DNA from 2 places in the Cyanobium sp. NS01 genome. Region 1 is predicted to be linked to the other one. Evidence: riboswitches for the same ligand, from Rfam matches in the RefSeq annotation. Region 1 holds a riboswitch; the other holds the start of a gene.

The links. Region 1 has a riboswitch for cobalamin ahead of CyaNS01_RS06820 (energy-coupling factor ABC transporter permease). Riboswitches for the same ligand answer to the same signal wherever they lie in the genome.
Region 2: linked by a shared signal. The riboswitch ahead of CyaNS01_RS11275 (HupE/UreJ family protein) and the one ahead of CyaNS01_RS06820 (energy-coupling factor ABC transporter permease) in region 1 are both predicted to bind cobalamin.

Annotation. Positions count from the first base shown of each region.
Region 1 is NZ_CP047940.1:1,309,115-1,315,991, reverse strand. It holds gene pstS (phosphate ABC transporter substrate-binding protein PstS) at 2-997, opposite strand; gene CyaNS01_RS06835 (energy-coupling factor ABC transporter ATP-binding protein) at 1,056-1,853, opposite strand; gene cbiQ (cobalt ECF transporter T component CbiQ) at 1,850-2,656, opposite strand; gene CyaNS01_RS06825 (energy-coupling factor ABC transporter substrate-binding protein) at 2,640-2,951, opposite strand; gene CyaNS01_RS06820 (energy-coupling factor ABC transporter permease) at 2,956-3,621, opposite strand; cobalamin riboswitch at 3,736-3,885, opposite strand; gene CyaNS01_RS06815 (hypothetical protein) at 3,991-4,242, shown strand; gene CyaNS01_RS06810 (Y-family DNA polymerase) at 4,287-5,573, opposite strand; gene CyaNS01_RS06805 (LexA family transcriptional regulator) at 5,581-6,054, opposite strand; gene CyaNS01_RS06800 (succinate dehydrogenase) at 6,098-6,739, shown strand; gene CyaNS01_RS06795 (fumarate reductase/succinate dehydrogenase flavoprotein subunit) at 6,736-6,877, shown strand, end outside.
Region 2 is NZ_CP047940.1:2,157,187-2,164,063, forward strand. It holds gene CyaNS01_RS11255 (acyltransferase family protein) at 1-656, opposite strand, end outside; gene CyaNS01_RS11260 (arsenic resistance protein) at 664-1,665, opposite strand; gene CyaNS01_RS11265 (hypothetical protein) at 1,730-2,218, opposite strand; gene CyaNS01_RS11270 (fatty acid desaturase) at 2,220-3,245, opposite strand; cobalamin riboswitch at 3,463-3,638, opposite strand; gene CyaNS01_RS11275 (HupE/UreJ family protein) at 3,671-4,279, opposite strand; cobalamin riboswitch at 4,305-4,447, opposite strand; partial or broken gene CyaNS01_RS11280 (pyridoxamine 5'-phosphate oxidase) at 4,536-4,643, opposite strand; gene CyaNS01_RS11285 (hypothetical protein) at 4,672-4,944, opposite strand; gene CyaNS01_RS11290 (CopD family protein) at 5,002-5,451, opposite strand; gene CyaNS01_RS11295 (PhoX family phosphatase) at 5,455-6,877, opposite strand, start outside.

The DNA.
Region 1 (6,877 bases):
GTCAGGGACTGATGCGACCCACCGCCCTCCTGGCCTGGTTGAGGATGTTGCCCTCCAGGGGCACATAGCCGAGGCTGGCAGCCTGGTTCTGAGCCGCCGGGCTGAGCAGGTGGTTCATCGCCGTGCGGATCGAGTTGGTTTTGGCGCCGTTACCGCGCTGGTAGGCCAGGATCCAGGTGAGGGTGGAGATGGGGTAGCTGTTGGCGCCGGCGGGGTTGGGATTCTCGCCGGCGAGGTTGCCATCCAGCTTGATGTTGTTCAGCGCCGCTGCGCCGCTGGCACGGGTGGGCATCACGAACCTGCCGGCCCTGTTCTGCAGTGCCGCTGATTTCAGCTTGCCCCTCACGAAGGCCTGGTTCACGTAGCCGATGCCGCCTGGGGTGTTGGTCAGCACGCCGGCGACGCCTTCATTGCCCTTGCCGCCCAGACCCACAGGCCACTTCACCGCCTTGCCCTCTCCCACCTTGCGCTTCCATTCGGGCGAGAAGGCGCTCAGGGAATTGGTGAAGGCGAACGTGGTGCCGGAGCCGTCGGAGCGATGCACCACGGTGATCTTGCCGCGACCACACCTGAGCTGCTCCCAGCTGGTGATCCTGCCCAGGAAGATATCCACCAGCTGCTTCTGGGTGAGATTCAGCTTGGCGCAGTCGGCTTTGTTGAACGCCACAGCGATGGTGCCGCCCACGGCGGGGAACTGCACCACACCTCGCTTCACCTTGGCCGATTCTGCAGACCTGATCGGCTCATCGGTGGCGCCGAAATCCACACTGCCGGCCACGAACTGACGCACCCCGGCACCTGAGCCCACCGACTGATAGTTGACGCGAACCCTGTTGGCCACACCGGCGAAGGCTCTCTGGTAGAAGGGCGCCGGGAAACTGGCGCCGGCACCGCTGATCGTGGCCTGGGCCAGGGAGGGATGGATCACGGCGGTGACTGCCGTCAGACCGGCAGCCGTGGCGCCGATGGCGATGCAGGCTTTCTTGGCGAACGTCATGGGTTGGGAGTGGACGGGGAAGTCACTCCCTTGTTAGCCGCATGAAATGGTCAGATCCCTATCGCCTGATTAACGAATGGTCAAGGCTTGGTGGCACGCCCAGATTCAGGGCTTCGAGCTGATCGCGGCGGGCGAAGATATCGGCGGGTGTGCCCTCCAGCACCAGCCGCCCGCCCTCGATCACGAACAGCCAGTCGGCCCAGCTGTTCAGGAACTCCATGTCATGGCTGGCCACCAGGATGGTGGTGCCGCTGGCATGAATCCGCTGCAACTGCTGCAGCAACGCCCGGCCATGGCCCGGGCTCAGATAGGCGGTGGGCTCATCGAGCAGCAGCAGCTCGGGCTCGAGCACCATCACATCGGCCAGGGAGAGGCTTTTTTTCTGGCCCATGCTGAGCATGTGGGTGGGGCGCTCCAGCAAGGCCTCCAGCCCGAAGGTCTCCGCCGCCTGTTGCATCCGGCGGCGGATTTCAGCCTCATCCAGGCCCAGATTCACCAGACCGAAGGAGAGGTCCTCCTCCACCGTGGTGGCCACCAGCTGATGTTCCGGGTTCTGAAACACCAGCCCCACCTGCTGGCGCAGGCGGCGCAGGGATCCGCGCGCGTAGCGGATTGGTGCCTCTCGCCAGCGGAGTTGGCCCTGCTGAGGGCGCAGCAGGCCATTGGCCAGCAGGAACAGGGTGGTTTTGCCGCAGCCGTTGTCGCCGATCAGGCCGCAGCGCCACCCCTCGGGCACGTCCAGGCTGAGGCCGCTGATGCACGCTTCGAGGGCGCAGGGGTAGCGGAAGCCCACCGCCTCGAAGCGCAGCAGGGTTGTTGCCGGCTTGCCGCCATCGGGGGGCTGCGCTGGAGTCATCGCCCCAGCCCCAAGGACAGGGCACCGAGCAGGGCACAGCCGGCGATGGCCTCTCGCTGATGGCGCGGCGAGCCCCGGTGTCGCTCTGCAGCCAGCACCCGCAGCTCGCCGTCAAACCCCCGGGCCGCCAGGCCCATGGCGAGGCCCCGGTAGCTCGCCAGGGAGCGATGCAATAACTGGGCCACCAGCACCCCCAGACTCTTCAGTCGCTGCCTCCAGCCGCGCCTCCCGGCCCTGGCCTGCTGCGCCACCCACAGCTCGCTGGCGATGCCCATCAGGGTGAAGATGAAGCCATAGGTGAGCACCAGCAGCTCCAGCAGCAGGGGCGGCAGTCGCAGGCGCCGCAGCACAGCGATCAGCTCACTGAAGGGCGTGGTGAGCAGCACGAACATCAGACAGCTGCTGGCGGCCAGCGAGCGGCTGATCAGCAGCGCGGCCTGCCCCACCCCCTGCTGGCTCACGTAAACCATCCAGCCGCCGGCCAGGGGCCGGGCCAGCTGCTGCCACACGTCCCCGCGAGCGGTGGCGGTGAAGGCGTCGAGCGGCACCGCCTGCAGCAGCAGGGCCGGCAGGCTGGCGATGGCGAACCCCAGCGGCAGCAGCAGCAGCGGCAGGTAGAGCCGCGCCGGGATCGCGGCGTACACCACGATCCAGAGCGCCAGCCAGAGGCTGATCAGGCCCTGGACCAGCGGAGGTGCCACCAGCCCCAGCAGCAGCAGCACCGCCGCAAAGGCCAGCTTCTGCCCCGGGGGCAACCAGCGCAGCCGGTTGCCGTAGGCCAGGGCGTCAATCCGGTGACTCATCGCCCCTGTTCAGAGCGCGTCCTTTGTAGAGCCCGATCACGTAGCCGATCACACCGGCGCCAAGGGCCGCCTGGCTGGCGAACAGCAGGCTTTCCACCTCGCCGCTGGGCAACGCCACCACCGCGTTGAACCAGGGCCTGTAGCTGGGCTGGATCTCGCTGATGGCGTCCATGCCCTGGCCGTCGGCGCCGGAGAATTCGCCGCGCACGACCAGCACGGGCAGGGCGCTCAGGGCCACCACGGCGAGCACCAGCAGCCAGTTGCCCTGGGGGCGTTGCTTTCCAGAATCGGTCATGGGGTCAGCTCTCCTGGTGGAGCAGGCGGAGGGTCTTGAGCTCGGGCTGGCCATAGGACTGCAACCAGTTCCACACCAGCACGGTGAGCAGGCCTTCGGTGATGGCCAGGGGAATCTGGGTGATCGCGAAGATGCTGCCGAATTTCAGGAATGAGGCCATCACCCCACCGCTGGCGGCGGGGAAGGCGATCGCCAGCTGGCCAGCGGTGACCACGTAGGTGGCCAGATTGGCGAGGGCGGCGGCGGCGAACACCGCCAGGCGCCTGTGGCCGCTGCTGCTGAAGAGCTGAAAGGCGCCCCATGCCACGAAGGGCCCCACGATCGCCATCGAGAAGATGTTGGCGCCCAGGGTGGTGAGCCCACCGTGGGCCAGCAGCAGCGCCTGGAACAGCAGCACGATGCTGCCGATCACGGTCATCACCGTGGGGCCGAACAGCATCGCGCCCAGGCCGGTGCCGGTGGGGTGGGAGCAGCTGCCGGTGACGGAGGGAATCTTCAGGGCCGAGAGCACGAAGGTGAAGGCGCCGGCCAGGGCCAGCAGCAGCTTCAGCTCCGGGTGGCTGCGGCTGATGCGCGTCAGCGACCGCAGGCCCACCGCCAGGAAGGGCAGCGAGATCAGCCACCAGGCCACGGCCCACTGCAGCGGCAGGAAGCCCTCGGCGATGTGCATCGCCTGCGCCGGGGCAGGCGTTAACAGAACAAGGCAGAAACTGAGCGCAGCCATCAACGACAGGCTGGCCAGCTTTGCTGGCGTGGTCTTCACTCTGTACCTCGCAGGTAAGACAGTTGAGTTGTGAAGAACGGCAGGTGTTCTGACTGATCAGGGTCCTGGGACCCTGAAACACAGTTGCGGGACAGCGGCCGATTTCAACGGCACTTTCCCTGTTGCCTCCGGCGGCTGAACCCCGCCGGAACCGTTCTGAATCCGAGCATACCCATGGCGGCTCAGCTCTTTCTCGCCCCGCTTCAGGTTTCGTGTCCGATTTCAGGGAGGCCGGCGTGCTCAGTAACCTGGGTGCTCCGTGTTCCCCCCGCGTCCATGGACTTTTTCGAAGTGCTCTGGCACGGCGAGGGCATCGGTGATGGCGGCGATCTGGAGGAGGCCCTGATGGCCTATGCCCTGGTGAAGCCCGACGACGGCGACTGGGCCGCCGCCTGCAGCGCCCCCGGCGCCGCTCCCTGCATCCGTCGCTACGCCTCCTTTGACGCCTTCCTCGACAACGCCGATGAGCTGGAGACGATTCCGGTCACGGCGGCGATGATCGAGGCCTGCCTGGCGCAGCTGCCCTGAGTTCCGCCCCACGACGAGCCCGGCCGCAGCGCTGATCCCGCCTGTCACTGCGCCAGCACCCGTGGGATCGCCTCCAGCCGCGTGGTGGCGGCCCGGGAGAGCCTGTCGCGCCGCATCGCCCAGGGCGGTTGCAGTCCGCAGGCGGCCCACTGCACGGTGCCGCGCCCGTAGCGGCGGTTGAGCCGGTCCACGGCGGCCATCAGGGCAGCGCGGCGCTGCTGCTGCTCCGGCGGCATCGGTTGCAGCAGGTGGTGTTGCAGCAGCTCCTCGCCCTGCAGCTGCAGCAGCAGCACGCCGGCCTTCTGCAGCGGGTGCTGGGGACGGAACAGGGCCTCGGCCAGGGGCAGGGCCGCCGCCAGCAGCACGGCGGTGTCCTGGCTGGGCAGCGCCAGGGTGAGGGTGGCGCTGTTGCTGTAGAAGCTGGTGCCGTTGAACGGGTTGCTGCGCACGAACACGCTCAGGGCCCCGGCCCGCTGCCGTTGGCGGCGCAGCTTCTCGGCCGCCCGCACCGTGTAGGTGGCCACCGCCTGGCGCAGCTCCGCGGCCGTGCGCACCGGCTGGCTGAAGCTGCGGCTCACGCAGGTTTCCTGCTTCGGCGCTGGCACCAGGGTGAGCGGCAGGCAGCGGTGGCCCCGCAGTTCCTGCTGCAGCCGCAGGCCCACCACGCCGCACTTCTGGCGCAGCTCACCGCTCGGCATGTCGCGCAGGGCGAGGGCATGGGCGACGCCCCGCAGCCGGCACCAGCGGGCCAGGCGTCGGCCGATGCCCCACACGTCTTCGATCGCCACCTGCTGCAGCCAGGCGGAGGGGTCGCTGCAGGCTCCCAGGTCGAACACATGGCCATGGGCCGGTTGCCCCTTGGCGAGGCGGTTGGCCAGCTTGGCCAGCACCTTGGTGGGGGCGAGGCCCACCGCCACCGGCAGCCCCAGCTCCCGCTGCACCGCCCGCCGCAGCTCCAGCCCCCAGGCGGTGAGATCGCTGCCCGGCGGCCGGGGCAGCAGGCCGAAGGCCTCGTCGATCGAGTAGATCTCCAGCTCCTCCACCCAGCGCTCCAGGGTGGCCATCAGCCGCTGGCTCATGTCGGCGTAGAGGGCGTAGTTGGAGCTGCGCACCACCACGCCGAGGCGCTCCAGCTGGCGCTGCACCTGGAAGTAGGGCTGGCCCATGGCGACGCCGAGCCGCCTGGCCTCGGCACTGCGCGACACGATGCAGCCGTCGTTGTTGGAGAGCACCACCAGCGGCCGGCCCAGCAGGGCGGGCTCCAGCACCGCCTCGCAGGAGGCATAGAAGTTGTTGCCATCGATCAGGGCGATGGCCGTGCTGGTCGGCATGGCCCCCTCAGCAGCGGCGGATCACATGGGTGGCCACCCCCCAGATGCGGGCGTCGGGATGCGGGTGCAGCGGCAGGGACGGGTAGGCGGGATGGGCCGCCTCCAGCCACTGCCGGGTTCCGCGGCCGGCCAGGCGTTTCACGGTGAAGCCGCCATCGAGCAGGGCCACTACCACCAGGCCCGCCCGCGGTTCGAGCTGCCGGTCCACCACCAGCAGGTCGCCGTGCCGGATGCCGGCATCGCGCATCGAGTCGCCGGCCACCCGCAGCAGCAGGGTGGCGCCGGGGTGGGGCACCAGCAGCCGCTGCAGGTTGAGGCCTGGCTGGGCGGTGGCCTGGCTTCTGGCCTGGGCGCTGGCGTGTGAGCTGGCCTGGCTGTTGGGGCGGCGCCTGGAGATGTCGGCCACGCCGCGGGGATCGTCAATCCACAGACTAGTACAGATGTACTGAGTGGATGCGGTGTCAGGGGCGCTGTTCTCCATACCATGGGCTCAACACCGCAGCCGATCAACGGTGGCCACGGGGATGGGCGCAACCACGCTGAGGCTGGGCACGGCGGGGGCGGGGCTGCTGCTGGTGCTGTTCCTGCTGGTGCATCTGGCCGGCGTGCTGCCGGCGGTGCTGGCCCCCGAGCGCTTTGAGGCCTATGCGGCCGGTCTGCATCGCGCCGCCTGGCTGCCCCTGGTGGAGCTGGCCCTGCTGGCTGCGGCACTGCTGCATCTGGGCCTGGGGCTGGCCAAGGTGATCGCCAACCGTCGCGCCGGCAACAGCGCCAGCCTCAGCAGCCGTCGCGGCCAGCCGCTGGCGGCTCTGGCGGCCCGCAGCCAGGCGATCGGCGGCGTGGGGCTGCTGCTCTTTCTGGCGGTGCATCTGGGCCAGCTGCGCTGGCCGCGCCCGCCGCAGGGGGCCGAACGGGCCGCCCTCGAGGCAGTGCTGCGCCAGCCGGCCATGCTGGCCCTCTACCTCGCCGCCGCCGCCGCCGTGGGACTGCATCTGCTGCATGGCTCGGAGGCCGCCCACCGCAGCCTGGGCCTGCTCGATGCCGGCAACGGCCCCCGCATCCGCCTGGCGGGGCGCCTGCTGGCCCTGGTGGTGGCCATCGGCTTCGCGGCGGTATCCGTGGCGCTGGCCCTCGGCCTGGGGCTGCCTCTGCAGCCGGGGCCATGAGCGGACTGCCCGATGCCCAGCTGCCCGGTGGTCCGCTGCCGCAGGCCTGGCAGCACTGCAAGGAGGGGCTGCCCCTGGTGAGCCCGCAGCGCAAGCGGCAGCTGCGGCTGCTGGTGGTGGGCAGCGGCCTGGCCGGCG
Region 2 (6,877 bases), 850 kb from region 1:
TCGTAGAGGTTCTGGAAGCCCGGCCAGCGGGGCCGCAGCAGGGCCTCCGAGAGCATCAGGGGCAGGGCCAGCAGCAGCAACGAGCCCAGGCTCACCCGCCAGCCTGCACCGCCTTCAGGTGGGCTGGGGCTGGCCTGAGCACTCAGCCGGCCCAGAAGCGGCAGGCAGAGCAGGGTGATCACCAGCAGGTAGGCCAGAAACCAGAGGTGGGCCCACTCGAAGTGGCCCGCCGGCCGAATCCCATCGAAGAAGTGGGGGTAGAAGCGCAGGTAGCCCAGGGCTGAATCCACGCTCTGCAGGTCGTGCACGTACACCTGGGGCGGCACCAGCACCAGGATGCCCACCCCCAGGGGCAGCAGCAGCCGTTGCAGGCGTTCGCGCAGGTAGGCCCCCGCACCGCGCGATCGCAGGGAGTACCAGCTCGCCGAGCCCGCCAGAAAGAAAAAGAGGGGCATGTGCCACTGATGCACCAGCACCAGAAAGCCCCCCAGGGCCCGGCTGCTCTCGGGATTGGTCACATAGAACGTGCCCAGATCGCCCGCGTAGAACACCGCTGCGGCGTGGAAGGGAATCAGCAGCAGCACGGCCAGCACGCGGGCGCCGTCCAGGGCATGGCAGCGGGGCGCAGGGGAGACGGCCACAGCTGGACCGCTCACGGGCCCGTCAGGCCGGGGCTTCCGCCGCCAGCCCAGGACCGAACAGGCGGTCGGTGGCCTTCACATACCAGGCGGCGGCCTGAACCTGAACGATGTAGGCCAGGGCGATGATCAGGGCGATCTCGGAGCCTTCCGGCCCGAAGGCCGTCATCGCCAGGGCCAGGGCGATCGAGAGGTTGCGCATCACCGTGCCGTACACGAGGGCGATGCCGTCGCTGCGGGGAAAGAAGCGGCGCGCCACCAGGGTGCTGAGGGCGAAGTTGATGCCGTAGAGCAGCAGCAGCGGGATCAGCATGCGCACCAGCAGCAGGGGCTGGCCCAAGATCAGGGGCGCCTTGAGCGCCATGGCCACGGCCACGATGCCCACCACGCCCAGGGTGGAGAAGGGGGCCAACCGCGGCTTGATCACCTTCCTGTAGTGCTCCGCGCCCCTGGCGGCGATCAGCGCCACGCGGGTGATCTGCCCCAGCAGCAGCGGCAGGAACACGATCAGCAGGATCTGCTGAAACACCCTGGCCATCGGCACGTCCACCGCTGTGCCCATCAGCACCCTGGCGTAGAGCGGTGTGGCCAGGGACCCAAGCACCAGCCCCACCACGGTCATGCGCACCGCTGCTTCCAGGTTGCCCTTGGCAAACCCCGTCCAGGAGATGGTCATGCCGCTGGTGGGCAGCAGCGCCGCCAGCAACAGGCCCAGGGCCACCAGGGGTTGGCTGGCGAAGAACAGCCGGCCGATCGCCAGGGCCACGAACGGGATCACCAGAAAGTTGATCGCCTGGGCCGTGAGCTGCAGCCTGAGGTCCCTGCCACCCAGCAGCAGCGGCAGCCGCAGGTCGATCAGCATCGGATACACCATCAGGAAGGTGAGGGGCATCACCAGGCTCACCAGCCAGGCCGAGGGCAGGGTCACCCCCCAGGCCAGGCCGAGCAGCATGGCGGCTGGGATGGCCCACACCAGGCGCCGCTGCAGGGCCATCAGCAGGGCGAAGGGCCAGGGGGCGGTGGCCATGGCGGCTGCAGCGCATCGGAGTCATCACTCTACGCGTTTATGCGCATAATCAGGTGTTATTGGGTCACGGCACTGCGGCGCAGGCGAATTCGCTCCAGCGCCGTTCCACCAGTTCAAAGCAGGTCGGTGGCGCCGTAGGCAGCTTCCTGAGCAGGGCGATCAGCTCGGGGCCATGGCCACTCAGCAGCACCACCAGCTCCCTGGCCGGGTCGTAGCTGTCGAGGGCCCCCAGGCTCGGACGGATCGCTGCCGGTCCCAGCCCCTGGTGGCGCAGCTGGGCGGTCACCTCGCTTCGCGCCACATAGCGCCGGCTGAACCGCACGCCGTCGAGGCGCCAGTCGTGCTCAGGTTCGAGCGGAGCGGCCAGGTGGCAGATCAGCAGACCCCGGCCGCTGAGCCGATAACCATCCCAGGCGGCATGGCCGATCAGCAGGCTGTTCTGCTCCAGAAAGCGCGGTTCCCAGGCCCCCGAACAGGCGGATTCCTGTCCATGCCAGGACCTCGGCCCCCGCCAAGGCTGCCCTGGCCCAGGCTGCCCCGGCCAAACCGGCAAGTCAGGCCACGGCATCGACCGGCTCCGGACAGGGCACCAGGCGCTCAGTCTCCCGATCCCAGAGCTTGAACTGGGCGCAACTGAGCATGTCGCCGAGTCGCAGACAGGGCACAGCCGCCAGCAGACGAGCATTGGCCTGGTGGGCGGCGCGCAGGTTGTAGTTGGGAATGCGCTCCGAGAGGTGGTGGATGTTGTGGTAGCCGATGTCAGCCGTGAACCAGCGCAGCCAGGCCGGCATCTGCAGATAGCTGGTGCCTTCCAGAGCTCCCTGCATGTGGCTCCAGCCCTCGGTGTTGTGGGCGTAGCTGCCCTCAAAGATGTGCTGAACGAAAAAGATCCACAGGAACAGGGCTGCCGAGAAGGTGAGGGTCACGCCGTAGAGCCCCAGCACCAGGCCGAATCCCCAGCGCTGGCCGGCCGCCACCACCAGGGCGATCAGCACCACGTTGTTCAGCAGCAGATCCCAGAACTCGGCCGAGCGCGGCACGGCCTGGGCCCGGACCGCCCGGGAGATCTCCTTGAGAAGCGCCAGCCTGGGCTGGATGGCGAGGTAGTAGAAGCCACCGGGGAGGGCCATCAGCGGATGGCGCAGCAAGGCGTAGGTGGCCTGCTGCCTGGCACTCAGCTGGGCGTAGTCGTCGGTGGTGATCAGGTCGGTGACGCCGCGATAGCGCTCCCAGTCGCCATTGGTGCGGTGGTGAAAGGCGTGGTCGTTGGACCAGGCCAGCTGGGGAATGGCATTCACCAGCCCCAGGATGAAGCCCCCCACCCGGTTGAGCCAGCGGCTGCGGAACAGGGAATGGTGGCCGCAGTCGTGCATCAGGGAGAAGCAGCGCAGCGAGAACAGCACCAGGGGAATCACCAGCAGGGGCACGGCCCAGGGCGCCCGCTGGGCGAGATGGATGGCCAGGGCCAAGCAGGCCAGGTAGGGGCCCACGGCGCTGAGGATCTGATAGGCGCCGCGCCAGTTGCTGCTGCGGGCATAGGGGGCCAGCACGAAGTCGGCTGGCCGGAGATCGGTGGTCATGCAGGAGGGCGAGGGGGGCATCACGGCACGAGCGGATCAGCCGGCGCGGACACCAGAGCCTGGCGCCGGCCCGGTCAGGCCCTGGAGTGCTTGTTGGGGACGTGAACGTCTGCGGCGCGTCTCAGCGCTCGGGCAGGCCCTGGCAGGCTGAAGGCGGGTGGCTTCCGGGGCTGGATAGAAAGGCTTGGCTCATCGTGGAACCCGGTCCGCGCCGGGGGTGAGGGGTGATCACAACGGCGAGCGTTCTGACTGAGGGGTGCTCCCAGGAGCGAACCCCATCACAGCTGCGGGACAGCGCCGGACTCGCAGAGGGTCCAAGAACCCTCTCCCCACCGGACTTTCCTCCTTGCGTCCAGGGTGTGAACCACTGGAACCGTCACGGCCAGTCTGGTGCAGATGTCAGCCAACTGACGCCTCTGCGGTGTTCAGCGGGCAGCGAAGGCGATCGGGCCGAGGATCAGGGCCGCGCCAGCGACGGCGAGCAGCAGGGCCACGGCGGCGGTCCAGCGGCTGGGCAGCTGCCGCAGCACGAGATAGCTGCTGCCGCTCACCAGCACCGAGGCGGAGAAGGAACCCGCCCACCACAGCGCTGAGGCGGCACCGGCCGGAGCCTCCTGACCATGGAGCATGGCGTGCACGGCCACGGCTGCAGCGATCAGGGCACCGCAGAGCTCCAGGGCCGGAGCCCGCGGCGACTTCTGGCTGCGCAGCACCAGCAGGGCCACGGCGGGGATGGCCAGGGTCGCCAGCAGCTCGGCACCAGGCAGCCCGCCGCCCATGGCGCCGAACACGCCTCCAGCCAGGGCGCCAGCCAGCCCCCAGAGCAGCAGCTCGGCCGAGAGGTAGGAGGCCGCGGCGCCAACGGCGATCAGCAGCAGCAGGTGGTCGGTGCCCGCCAGTGGATGCAGGAAGCCTCCCACCAGGCCGCCTGAGGCCACGTTGTGGGCCTGGGCCGGCTGGCCGAGCAGCAGGGTCGTGGCGGTGGCCAGGGCCACCAGAAGGCCGAGGGAGCGGCTGGAGCGGAGGTGTTGCATGGTTTCTCCCGGTTTCCGCGCCGGGCAGGAAAGAACTCAAAGCGGCGAGCGTTCTGACTCAGGAGCAGGTCTCTCCATCACAGCTGCGGGACAGTGCCGGAGTTGCACCGGACTTTCCTCGTTGCCTTCCGGGCCAGAGGCTCGAAAACCACTCCGCTCCCATTGTGCTCCTGCTGCGGCGATTCGGCCGCAGACCTGATCCCACAGACCTGATCTCAGGGATTCAGGTCTTCCTCGCGCCAGCCCTGCTCCAGCCGCCAGCGGCGGCGGCGGTGGCCAGTTGCAGCCAGCGGGCCGCCGGGGAGCGTCCTTCTCGCTCACGGGCGGCCCGCAGCAGGGGGCGCCAGGGGGGGAGCTCGGTCAAACGCTCACGACCTCAAAGAGCCACGCCCTCACGCCGCTTGGCCGGAGCGCCGCTGGAACGCCAGCCCCGCACCACCCACAGCTGCTCCGCCTACAGCCAGCGCGCCAAGACCTCCTGCCACGGCCAAGAACCCCAGCGTCTGCAGGGCCAGCAGAAACAGCCCCAGGGCCGAGGCGGCCTTGATCTGGATGCGGGCCTTGATCAGCAGGGTGAGCAGGAGCAGCACCGTGGCCTGCAGGCCGGCGGCCTTGGCGGTGATGGCCGCGGTGGTGAGGGGGCCGAAGGGACAGGGAAGCAGCATGGGCTCAGGGCGTTACCACCATGCTGGCGGGTGGGCCCTGCCGGGCGTTGCCCCTGTTCAGCTGAAGCCCCCCAGCCGGATGCCGGCGCCCACCACCACGAAGGCGATCGCCAGGGCTGTGATGGCGCGGATGTGCCAGGCCAGGGGGCCCAGCCTGGCGTCGCTGAGGTTAGGGATGAGGCGCAGCCGGGCGTCCAGGGCCAGGGCCACGGTGGCGGCGAGCAGCAGCAGCTTGGTGCCGACCAGCACGGCGATCGGGTTCGCCGGGTTGAACAGCCCCTGCAGGCCCGGCAGGTAGATCCAGGCCATGGCCAGGCCGGTGATCACCTGGATCGCCAGGGCGGTGAGCCCCAGGGGCTCAAACACCTCCTCGTAGGCCCGGATCGGCGCGGCGCTGGCCTGGCGCAGGGCCCGGGGCAACACCCCCAGATCCAGCACCAGGTGGCCGCCGGTCCACACCGTGGCGGCCAGGGCATGCACGATCACCAGCCAGGAGAACAGAGACATCGCTCAGGGCAACAGCGGCCCGCCGGTTTGGCGGCTGATGGCCACGATCCCAGGCCGCGGCACCCTGCCGGGCACGCCCGAGGGCCAGTTCGAGCCGGTTGGCACCCAGCGCTCCTGCTCGAAACCCGCCCCGTCGCGAGCCACCAGGGCGGTGGTGTGGCGGCTGACCTCCTGGGCCCTGCGGCTGCCGTGCACTTCACCGGGGTGCTGCACGGCCAGGAACAGGGTGTGCTCGGCACTGTCGAAGCACGGCCCGGTGAGCTCGCACTCCATGGGCCCGGTGGCGAAGCAGAGGGCCTCGCCCCGGGCCGGCCCGCGCCTCGGCAGCACCCAGCAACTGTTGTTGCCGAACGCCTCGGCGGGGCTGGCCCCGGAGGAGCGGTCGGTCACCACCCAGACGTTGCCGGCCCCATCCACCTCCAGGTTGTCGGGGTTGGCGAAGCCCATGCCTCCCTCCCAGGGCAGGCCGCCCACCGCCACCATCTGCCAGCGGAAGCCGCCGGCGCTGGCCGTGCTCTCGCTGAGTCGCATCACCCAGCCATGGGGCCAGGTGGGCTCCCCGGCCGGGCCGGAGAAGATGGCGGGGTCGGCCCGACCCTCCCGATCGGCTCCCCCCGCCGTGAAGGCGATCAGCAGATCGCCCGTGGCCGGATCGAACACGGTGTCTTCCGGGCGGGCGGCGGCGGTGGCCCCCACGGCGTTAGCGGCCAGATGGGCATCGATCAGGATCGCGCCGAGCTGGGCGTCCCCTGTGCCGGGGTAGAGGGAGGCCAGGGTGCTGAACTGCTCGCGGTAGCGCTTCACCTCGGCATCGCTGCTGAGGTCCACGGCGCCGGGCTGGCGGCGGTCGGGATCGGGCAGCCGCGTGGCCTGGCTCAGGCCCCAGCGCTGGTAGTGGCTGGGGAGCTGGGGCGCCAGGGCGGTGGAGGGCAGCAGCGGAATCCAGCGCCCCTGGCCGCCGGCACCGAACTGGGCCACCTCCAGGCGCCCGGCGCTGAACAGGGCGGAATTGGCCGGATCCAGGGGGTCTCGGACCCGGCCAGCGCTCACGAAGCGGTAGAGGTGGCCGCCGTGGCGGTCGCAACCGGAGTACAGCACCAGGGGCTGGCCCGCCTGGGCCTTCACGGCCACGGCCTCGTGGCGGCAGCGCCCCAGAGCCGTGTGCTTCACCGCAGGCCGCTGGGGCCGGCGTGGATCCACCTCCACGATCCAGCCGTACTTGTTGCCCGCCAAGGCGAAGGGGTTGCCCAGGCCGCGGAGCCTGCGGCCGTCCCAGTGGAAAGGGAGCTCAGACGGATCCAGGGAGGAGCCATCGGCGTACACCGCCTCGCACACCTCCTTTTGGATGTTCTCCTCGGCGCTGAGCACGGTGCCCCAGGGGGTGGTGCCGCCGGCGCAGTTGGCGAAGGTGCCGATGATCCGCTCG